2 regions of the Sphaerotilus montanus genome follow, and region 2 is predicted to be linked to the other one. Evidence: predicted binding sites of a transcription regulator. Region 2 holds the regulator's gene; the other holds the start of a gene.
The links. The regulator FNR, encoded in region 2, switches genes on or off when oxygen is low (the NO sensors DNR and NnrR bind a similar motif). The targets are predictions, from matches to a motif close to TTGATNNNNATCAA.
Positions count from the first base shown of each region.

Region 1 (5,373 bases), 4.3 Mb from region 2:
GGGTGCGGTAGCGGATGACCGGCAGCGCTTCCTTGGTCAGCGTCGTGAAGACCAGCTCGCCCTCCGAGCCGTCGGGCAACACCTCGCCCGTCTCCGGGTCGATGATCTCGGGATAGAAATGGTCCTCCCAGATCACCGGGCCGTCCTTGGACTCGATGCACTCGCTGGCCACGCCCGGCCCCATCACCTCGGACAGGCCGTAGATGTCCACCGCGTCGATGCCCGCCTTGCCCTCGATCTCGCGGCGCATGGCCTCGGTCCACGGCTCGGCGCCGAAGATGCCGACCTTCAGCGACGACTGCACCGGGTCGAGCCCCTGGCGCACGAACTCCTCGACGATCACCTGCATGTAGCTGGGGGTGACCATGATGATGTCGGGCTTGAAGTCGGTGATGAGCTGGACCTGCTTCTCGGTCTGGCCGCCGGACATCGGGATCACGGTGCAGCCAAGCCGCTCGGCGCCGTAATGCGCACCCAGGCCGCCGGTGAACAGGCCGTAGCCGTAGGCGACGTGGACGATGTCGCCCGCCCGGCCGCCCGCAGCGCGGATCGAACGCGCCACCAGATCCGCCCAGCGGTCGATGTCGCCCTTGGTGTAGCCGACGACGGTGGGCTTGCCGGTCGTGCCCGACGAGGCATGGACCCGCGCCACCTGCGTGCGCGGCACGGCGAAGAGGCCGAACGGGTAGTTGTCGCGCAGATCCTTCTTGGTCGTGAACGGAAACTTCGCGAGATCGGCCAGCGATTTCAGGTCGCTCGGATGCACGCCCTTGGCGTCGAACGCGGCGCGGTAGTGCGGCACGTTGTCGTAGGCGTGCTGCAGCGTCCAGCGCAGGCGGTCGAGCTGCAGCGCGGCGACCTCGTCGCGGCTGGCGGTCTCGATTGGTTCCAGCTCACCGGGGGCGGGTTGGCGCACGGGCATGGGCAGGGTCTCCTGGTCTTCTTGGTCTGGATTCAGGCGGCGGGCGGCACGGTCGGCCGGCCCTTCATGCGGTACGAGCGGCCGCGGAACACGGCGATGCGCTCGCCGCGCTGGTTGGTGACGTTCACGTCGTACACGCCGGTCCGGCCGGCGAGCGAGACTTCCTCGGCGACCGCAGTGAGCACGTCGCCCTCGCGGCCGGGCGCCACGAAGTCCACCGACAGGCCCGAGGCCACGGTGAGTTCGTTGTAGGAGTTGCAGGCGTAGGCGAAGGCCGAGTCCGCCAGCGTCGTGATCAGCCCGCCGTGGCAGATGGCGAAGCCGTTGAGCATGTCGGGGCGCACGGTCATGGTCATCGTGGCGCGGCCGGGCGCGATGTGGGTGACGCGGATGCCGAGCGCCTGGCAGGCCTGGTCATTGGCCATCATCCCGGTGCCGACGTGGTCGGCGGTGTCTTGTGGGGTCATGTCGGAGCGGTCTTCCGGGATGCGGTTCAGCGGTCGGTGAAGGTCGGGGCGCGCTTGGCCATGAACGCGGCCACGCCTTCCTGGTAGTCATGTGCGCTGCCGAAGTGGCGCTGCAGCGTGCACTCGGCGTCGAGGGCTTCGGAGAGGTCCATGCCCTGCGCAGCGTCCATCGCCTGCCGGGTGGCGACCAGCGCGGCGGTCGGCATCGCGGCGAGCTTCTGCGCCAGGGCCTGCGCGTCGGCCTGCAGTGCGGCGTCGTCCACACAGCGCCAGATCAGCCCGATCCGCTCGGCCTCGGCCGCCGGCAGCTTGTCGCCCAGCAGCGCGAGCCCGAGCGCCTGCGCCCGACCGACCAGCCGCGGCAGCAGCCAGGTGCCCGCCGTGTCCGGCACCAGCCCGATCTTGGTGAACGCCTGGATGAAGCTGGCCGAGCGCCCCGCCAGCACGAGGTCACAGGCCAGCGCCAGATTCGCCCCGGCCCCGGCCGCCACGCCGTTGACCGCCGCGACCACCGGCACCGGCATCGAGCGCAGCCGCAGCACCAGCGGGCGGTAATAGTGTTCGATGACGTGGCCGAGATCCTTGGGCGGCGCGCCGGGCGTCAGGTCCGGCGTGACCACCGGGTCCGACAGATCCTGCCCCGAGCAGAACGCCCGCCCTGCCCCGGTCAGCACCACGCAGCGCACGCTGGCATCCGACGCGGCATCGTCCAACGCGGTGAACAGTTCGCGGTGCAGCGCGGTGGTGAAGCTGTTGAGCGCCGCCGGGCGGTTCAGCGTCAGCGTCAGCACGGCGCCGTCTTGCGCTTTCAGGACCAGGGACTCCGGCATGCAGTGATCTCCTCGTGACCGCATCGGGTCGTTCTGAATTGACCGACCGTTCGGTAGATATTAGATTGCAGCGCTGCACTGACGCAAGTCAAACCCCCTCCAGACAAACCCTGACCGCCCCGAAAGGTTCCCGAATGCCCTGCTACAGCCTCGAAGGTGTCACGCCCGTCGTCCACCCCAGCGCCTACGTCCACCCCACCGCCGTGCTGATCGGCGACGTGATCGTCGGCCCGGACTGCTACATCGGCCCCTGCGCCAGCCTGCGCGGCGACTTCGGGCGCATCGTGCTGCACCGGGGCGTGAACGTGCAGGACACCTGCGTCATCCACGGCTTCCCGAACCAGGACACCCTCGTCGAGGAAAACGGCCACATCGGCCACGGCGCCGTGCTGCACAGCTGCACCGTGCGGCGCGACGCGCTGGTCGGCATGAACGCGGTCGTGATGGACGAGGCGGAGATCGGCGAGGCGGCGATCGTGGCCGCGTGTGCGTTCGTGCCGGCGGGCAAGAAGGTGGCGCCGCGCACGCTGGTGGTCGGCTCGCCGGCGCGCAAGCTGCGCGACCTCACAGACGACGAAGTCGCGTGGAAGCTGGAGGGCACGCAGGTCTACCAGGAGCTGTCGCGGCGCTGCATGGCATCAATGGTGGAGGTCCAGCCGCTGCAGGAGGAGGAGGCGGACCGGCCGCGGCTGCAAGGCTCGGTGGTGCAGTCGCTGATCGCGACGAAGCGGGGCTGAAACCGCGACCGCTATCCGATCCAGCATTCGGCGTCCTGAACGGGATCGAAGAGGATGTCAAATCCCCGACCATTCCACACGGCAGGAGCAGCGGACAAGCGCGGACGGAAGCCGTTGCTGCCCCTGGCGGCCACCAGATCCTCGATCAGGTCGTCCAGCCACACTTCCTCGCCGACCACGAGGTCGCGGGGCAGCAGGTAGGCGGCGAATGGACTGGGGAAATGGTAGGGGTAATACGACCCGCCAGCGACCAGTTTTCCATCACTGGGCCATTCACGCAGATCAAAGGACAACTCTTGAATCTCGCCTGTGGCGTGGTTCTGGAATATCGCCACACTGAAATGGACGTCTGGACTCGGCCGCAAGAACTGCACCAGCGGCTGGAATCCGGCGCGGGCCGCGGCATTGATGTCGTCGATGGTGCGGCCGGTCCGGACAATCCGCCGACTTCCAGGTTCCTGCAATGTCTTTCGATCAGGCCGGGTCATGAACGCAGACTCCTTGCTGCCAGCAGCAGAAATGACTGCCGGCTTCTGGAGACGATTATGCAGAGCGTCTGCCGCGTATTTTCGCTTCAGGACCAGCCATCACCATTCATCACGATTCATCGGGCGTCATCCGGAATCGCTCCCGCTTCGTCACGGCGCAGCCAGGCACGGCCGACCATCCACTCCAGGACGACCGCCACCGCCATCAGCCCCGCCCCCAGCAGCAGCACCCGCACCGGCGACCAGCCCTGCACGCTCCACCAGAAGCCCCCCAGCGCCAGCATCCGGAAGGCCCACAGCACGACCTCGCGCACGACGATCCGGTCCGCCAGCGCGCCTTCCAGGTCGAGCAGCCGCTGGTTGAGCACCTGCTCGCTGGCGGCCCAGAACGGTTGCACGGCGGCCAGTGTCAGCAGATGGACAACGTAGAGCGCCGGATGCCAGACGCTCGCCCCCAGCAGCAGATGGGCGGCGACCATGCCGACGGCGGCCAGCGCCATCCAGCGCAGACGGTTGCCAGCATGTCGACGGCCGCGCAGCGCGAACAGCGCCAGGCCGCCGAACACCGTCGCGGCGCTGGCCGTCCAGCCGTAGTGGCTCACGACACCGAGCGCCTGCACCGCGCCGCTGGCCCCGAGCACCATGCCCACGCCCATCAGTCCCGACTCCAGCCCGTACAGCGGCAGGCAGCGCACGAAACCGGGCTGCCGCACCACGGCCATCGGGCGCTCCCAATGGATCGCTGGCGTGCGCGGCAACCGGCGCGGCGCCCAGACCGCGGCCACCAGCGCCAGCGCGGCATAGCTGGCATAGACCGCCGCAGCGCGTTCACCGGTCATCGACAGGAACAGCGTGACCGTCAGCGTGGCGCACAGCCCGGCGAAGACGGTCCAGACGGTGGTGTGGGCCGCGTAGGGGTCGCGGTCGGCGTCGGCGAGCAGGCTCAGCTCCAGCCACAGCCGCGCGCCCCAGGTCAGCCCGATGAACGCGCCGATCGCCACGGCCAGCCACAACGGCGCGTCCTGCGCCAGCAGCAGCACCAGCGCGGGGAGCAGGAAGCCGGCGCGGATCAGGTGCACCGGCTGCAACGACCAGCGCCGCCCCAGCGCGAAGGCGCCGACGATGCACACCACCGTGGCCGTCAGCATCACCGCCGTGAACACGACGGCCATCGTCCAGCCACTCTGCGCAAACACGAGTACGCCAGCGAAGCCGATCAGCGTCGAGAAGGCGCCTTGGCAGGCGATGAAGGGGAGGAGGCGGCGTTCCAGAGGAGTGGACATGGGACAAGCACGAGGATCAGCAGCCGCACGATCATCGCATTCCGCTCACCCGTCAGATCCGCTCCAGCACCACCGCGATGCCCTGCCCCACGCCGATGCACATGGTGCAGAGCGCGTAACGGCCTCCAGTGCGGTGCAACTGGTTCACCGCCGTGGTGGCCAGCCGCGCGCCCGACGCGCCCAGCGGGTGGCCCAGCGCGATGGCACCACCGTTCGGGTTCACGCGCGGATCGTCGTCCGGCAAGCCCAGGTCGCGCAGCACGGCGAGCCCCTGCGCCGCGAACGCCTCGTTGAGTTCGATCACGTCCAGGTCGGCCAGCGCCAGCCCCGCCAGCGCCAGCACCTTGCGCGTCGCGGGCGCCGGCCCCATGCCCATGGTGCGCGGCGGCACACCCGCCGTCGCCATCGCTACCACCCGCGCCCTTGGCACCAGGCCGTGCCGCGCCGCCATGGCTTCGTCGGCCAGCAGCAGCGCGCAGGCCCCGTCATTGACCCCCGACGCATTCCCCGCGGTCACCGTGCCCTCGGGTCGCACCACGCCCTTGAGCCTGGCCAGCGCCTCCAGCGTGGTGTCGCGCGGGTGCTCGTCGCGGTTCGCCACGAGGGGATCGCCCTTCTTCTGCGGGATGTGGACCGACACGATCTC
Region 1 covers NZ_JACCFH010000001.1:4,483,488-4,488,860, forward strand. The annotation lists gene paaK (phenylacetate--CoA ligase PaaK) at 1-922, opposite strand, end outside; gene paaI (hydroxyphenylacetyl-CoA thioesterase PaaI) at 955-1,389, opposite strand; gene BDD16_RS20485 (enoyl-CoA hydratase-related protein) at 1,416-2,219, opposite strand; gene BDD16_RS20490 (phenylacetic acid degradation protein PaaY) at 2,354-2,956, shown strand; gene BDD16_RS20495 (hypothetical protein) at 2,968-3,444, opposite strand; gene BDD16_RS20500 (hypothetical protein) at 3,561-4,727, opposite strand; gene pcaF (3-oxoadipyl-CoA thiolase) at 4,780-5,373, opposite strand, start outside.
Region 1: a site for FNR is predicted at 2,298-2,311, ahead of BDD16_RS20490 (phenylacetic acid degradation protein PaaY). Genes of this name have one in related genera too.

Region 2 (5,373 bases):
CATCGCCGAAGGTCGCCAGGGCATGATGCCCCCGATGGGCGCCGCGGTCGGAACGCCCGAGGACGTCAAGAACGTCGCCAACTACGTGCTGAGCCTGTCTGGCAGCGCCCACAACGCGATTGCCGCACAGCTCGGCAAGAGCAAGTTCGGTGCGTGCGCGGCTTGTCACGGTGCCGATGGCAAGGGTCTGCAAGCGATGGGAGCGCCGAACCTGACCGACAAGGTCTGGTTGCATGGGTGGGGTGAGGCTGCCGTGATCGCGATGATCAACGGCGGCAAGACCAACGTCATGCCGCAGCACGCCTCGCGCCTGTCGCCCGAGCAGACCAAGGTCTTGGCGGCCTATGTCTGGAGCCTGTCGCACAAGGGCGACCCGAAGACGGCCCTGGCTGCGCCGCAGTGATGCTGATCAAGGTCCAGTGCCTGCATCAGTACGAAAATTAACCATGGACAGCCGCACAGATACATCGACGACCGTGCAGGGGGCAGTGAAGACTGTTTCCCTGTATCAGAAGAGCAAGAAGATCTATCCCCGTGCGGTGCATGGCTTCTTTTCCAACTGGCGCTGGGCGCTGGTCTGGATCACCCAGATCGTGTTCTACGGCATGCCCTGGCTGCAGTGGAACGACCGCCAGGCCGTGCTGTTCGACCTGCTCACCCGCCGGTTCTACATCGGCGGGCTGGTGCTCTACCCGCAGGACTTCATCTACCTGACGGGTCTGCTGATCATCTCGGCCTACGCGTTGTTCCTGTTCACCGCGGTGGCCGGGCGTCTGTGGTGCGGCTATGCCTGCCCGCAGACGGTCTACACCGAGATCTTCCTGTGGTTCGAACACCGTTTCGAAGGGGATCGTGCCCAGCGCATGCGCCTGGATGCAGCCCCCTGGAACGGCGAGAAGATCCTCCGCAAGGGCGGCAAGCAGCTTGCCTGGATCCTGTTCGCACTCTGGACGGGCTTCACCTTCGTCGGCTATTTCACCCCGATCCGCTCGCTCGGTGCCTCGGTGCTCTCGCTGGGCCTGGGGCCGTGGGAGTGGTTCTGGGTGCTGTTCTACGCGTTCGCCACCTATGGCAACGCCGGTTTCATGCGCGAGCAGGTGTGCAAGTACATGTGCCCCTACGCGCGCTTCCAGAGCGCGATGTTCGACAAGGACACGCTCATCATCAGCTACGACGCCGAACGCGGTGACCCGCGCGGCGCACGTGGCAAGAAGGTCGATCCCAAGTCCAAGGGCCTGGGCGACTGCGTCGATTGCGGCGTGTGCGTGCAGGTCTGCCCGACGGGCATCGACATCCGCAACGGCCTGCAATACGAGTGCATCGGCTGCTCGGCCTGCATTGACGCCTGTGACGGCATCATGGACAAGATGGGCTACGAGCCCGGCCTGATCCGCTATGCCACGCAGCACAGCCTGCAGCAGCACCTCACGCGTGCCCAGATGTGGCGCCGCGCCTTCCGGCCGCGGGTGCTGATCTACACGGCCATCCTCGTGCTGATCGTCGGGGCCGTGGGCACCAGCCTGTGGCTGCGCTCGCCGTTCCGCGTGGACGTGGTGCGCGACCGGGCAACGCTGGCCCGCATCGTCGATGAAGGGCGCATCGAGAACGTCTATCGTCTGCAGATCATGAACGCGACCGAGCAGACGCAGCGTTTCCGCATCGCTGCCAGCGGCCTGCCGGACCTGAAGGTGGACCAGACCAGCGACATCGAGGTCGGGCCTGCCGAGGCGCAATGGGTGACGGTGTCGGTGCAGGCCGGGTTCGAGGCGGCAACCCAGGCAGGCCCGGGCTCGCACGAGATCCACTTCGATGTCGAGCGGGTGGATGCCAAGGGTGCGCCCGCGGTGGTCCGCGAGAAGTCGACCTTCATCGTGCCTCGCTGAACGGCGTGCACACTGTCTGCGACCGTATTTATCCAGGAGTTCCTGCATGACGACAAGCTACACGACCCCCTCCGGCAAGGACACGATGCCTTGGTGGAAGTACAAGATGGTGTGGCTGGTGATCGGCGGCCCGCTGGTCGTGGTCGTGGCCAGTTTCGTCACGCTCGGTCTGGCGATCCGCTATCCGGATCCGGTGCTGGAGAGCGTGGTGGTCGCCACACCCGACGCCGCGCACCAGCCAGCCATGCAGGCGCGCAACCATGCCGCCACAGGGGGCGTCAAATGACCGTGGCCGATCCGCTTCTCTCGTCCGACGAAGAGGTCGAGCGGTTCGAGGCGGCCGAACCAGCGGACATGGTGCCCCCGATGTCGTCGCCCACCCGGCGGCTGGCGGCCGTGGCGTGGCCGGCGTTCCTGATGGCTGGCGTGCTGGAGATGCTGGTGTTCTCGCTGGTCGATCCCGGCGATCTGCACTGGCTGGGCGGCGCCTCCGTGGAGATCGACCGCAAGGCGGTCTACACCGTGGCCTTCTTCGTGTTCTGGGTGGTGGTCGGCTTGGGCAGTGCGCTGACGCAGCTGATCCTGGTCGAGCCGAACGTCCTCAACAAGCCTTACCGCAACCACCTCTGAGGGGCTGCGGCCGGGTCATCAGGCGAGCGGTTCAGCAGTTGGCTGCGTTGACGACCTGTTGCAGTGCTGCCTGGTCGAGGATGCGGATGTCGCGCTGCTTGACTTCGAGCAGACCGTCGTCCTGGAATTTCGAGAAGGTGCGGCTGACCGTTTCCAGCTTCAGGCCCAGGTAGCTGCCAATCTCCTCGCGTGTCATGCGCAGCACCAGCGCCGACGGGGAAAAGCCGCGTGCCTGCAGGCGCTGCGTCAGGTTGAGCAGGAAGGCGGCCAGACGCTCTTCCGCCCGCATGCTCCCGAGCAGCAGCATCACGCCGTGGTCGCGCACGATCTCGCGGCTCATGATCTTGTGGAACTGGTGCTGCAGCAGCGTGAACTCGCGCGACAGCGTCTCCAGCTGGCCATAGGGAATCATGCAGACCTGCGAGTCCTCCAGCGCGATGGCATCGCAGGAGTGGCGGTCGGTGCTGATGCCGTCCAGGCCGAGCAGCTCGCCGGCCATCTGGAAACCCGTGACCTGCTCGCGGCCATCCGATGCGGAGACGATGGTCTTGAAGAAGCCGGTGCGGACCGCGTACAGCGCCGCGAAGGTCTCGCCGGCGTGGAACAGGCTCTCGCCGCGGCGCACGGCGCGGCGGGTGCCGATCATGTTGTCCAGCGAAGTCAGCTCCTCGTCCGACAGACCCACGGGCAGGCACAGCTCGCGCAGGTTGCAGGCCGAGCAGGCGACCTTGAGGGCGTCCAGGCGTGGGGTGGTAGACGTTTCGTGCATGTTGCAAACCCTGTTGATCAAGCTTGTCTGATTCTTGTGCATCCGCCGTGCAGCACACTTGAGCTGCGTCAAGGCTGGCGGGCGCGGGGACGGCACAGTGCGTGCCATGGAACATACGACACTTTCCCGTGGCCGCACTGACACATCGGCCGAATCTGGTGCGCCGAGTCTGGCAGTGGCTGCGCCGGAACTGACCGATGCGCTGCTGGCGCGGATGGATGTGCCGGGGCCACGCTACACCTCCTACCCGACGGCCGACCGGTTTGTCGAGGCCTTCACCGCTGGCCACAGTGCGCAGGCGCTGGCGCAGCGCGGGGATCTGGGGGGCGTGGGCGGCGCGGGGGTGCCGATGTCGATCTACGTGCACATCCCGTTCTGCGAGTCGGTCTGCTACTACTGCGCCTGCAACAAGATCGTCACGCGCGACCACAGCCGGGTGGCGGCCTACCTGAAGGCGCTGGAGCATGAGCTGGACCTGGTCTGCCAGGCGCTCGGCGAAGCGCCCCAGGTGTCCCAGCTGCACTTTGGCGGCGGCACGCCCACCTATCTGGACGACGACGAGCTCCGCCATGTGGTGGGCATGATCGCCGCCCGGGTGCGCTTGCTGCCCCAGGGCGAGCATTCCATCGAGATCGATCCGCGCACCGTCACCCGTGACCGGCTGGCACTGCTGAAAGAGCTCGGCTTCAACCGGGTCTCCTTCGGCGTGCAGGACTTCGACCCGGCGGTGCAGCAGGCGGTCCACCGGGTGCAGCCGCATGCGCAGGTCGAGGCGCTGATGCGCGACGCGCGGGAACTGGGCTTCGAGTCGATCAACGTCGACCTGATCTACGGCCTGCCGCGCCAGACGCCCGAGAGTTTCGAGCGCACGGTGCGCCAGGTCGCGCTGCTGCGGCCGGACCGCATCGCGATGTACGGCTACGCCCACCTGCCGACGCGCTTCAAGCCGCAGCGGCGCATCGTGCCGGCCGAACTGCCCAGCGGCGCGGACCGGGTCGGCATGCTGGCGCAGGCGCTGGCCGGCTTCGTCAGCCATGGTTACCAGTACATCGGCATGGACCATTTCGCGCTGCCCGAGGACGGACTGGCGCAGGCCAAGCGCCAAGGTCGCCTGCACCGCAATTTCCAGGGCTACAGCACCCAGCCGGACTGCGACCTGATCGGCCTGGGCGTGTCGGCCATCTCCCGCATCGGGGCCACGTATAGCCAGAACGCCAAGACGCTGGACGAGTACTACGACCTGCTCAAGGGCGATGCGCTGCCGGTGGTGCGCGGGCTGGCGCTGACGCGCGATGATCTGGTGCGGCGGGCGGTGATCATGTCCATCATGTGCCACGGGCGGCTGAGCTACGAGTCGGTGGCGCTGGCGCACCTGATCGATGTGCGACAGTACTTCGCGCAGGAACTGGAGGCGCTGCAGGACCTGGCGCACGACGGCCTCGTCACGCTCCACGAGGACGGGCTGGAGGTCACGCCGCTGGGCTGGTACTTCGTGCGCTCGGTGGCGATGGTCTTCGACCGGCACCTGCGGGCCGACCGCAGCCGGGAGCGGTTTTCCAAGGTGATCTGAGGCAGATCGAGGGCGTCGAGGTGATCGGATGACGGGTGCGTTGCTGCTGACAGCAGCCTTGATGGGGCTGGCCGGTACCCCGCATTGCGCGGCGATGTGCGGGGCTGGCTGTGCGGCGATTGCCCGGCGCTGCAAACCCGAGCAGCCGTCTGGCGCCGTGGCCGGCATGCTGGTGGGGCGTCTGGTGGCGTATGCCGTGGCGGGTGCGCTGGCGGCTTCGCTGGTGGGGGGGCTGCGCTGGCTGGCCGCGTCGGCGGGCTGGCTGCGGCCGGTCTGGACCGGGCTGCAGGTCTTCCTGCTGCTGCTGGGGTTGTGGATGCTCCTGAAGGGTGCGCTGCCCGAGAGCCTGGCGGCCTGGCTGGAGCGGCGCGGACGTCCCGCCCTGCCGGACGGCGCGGCCCGCATCCGCATGCCGGGCGAGGTGAAAGCCGCCGCCTGGGGTCTGCTGTGGCCGGCCTTGCCCTGCGGTCTGCTGCATGCGGCGCTGCTGATGGCGTCGGTCGCCTCCACCCCTGTCGAGG
Region 2 covers NZ_JACCFH010000001.1:145,737-151,109, reverse strand. The annotation lists gene ccoP (cytochrome-c oxidase, cbb3-type subunit III) at 1-403, shown strand, start outside; gene ccoG (cytochrome c oxidase accessory protein CcoG) at 447-1,883, shown strand; gene BDD16_RS00680 (hypothetical protein) at 1,930-2,169, shown strand; gene BDD16_RS00675 (hypothetical protein) at 2,172-2,513, shown strand; gene fnr (fumarate/nitrate reduction transcriptional regulator Fnr) at 2,545-3,282, opposite strand; gene hemN (oxygen-independent coproporphyrinogen III oxidase) at 3,389-4,852, shown strand; gene BDD16_RS00660 (urease accessory protein UreH domain-containing protein) at 4,881-5,373, shown strand, end outside.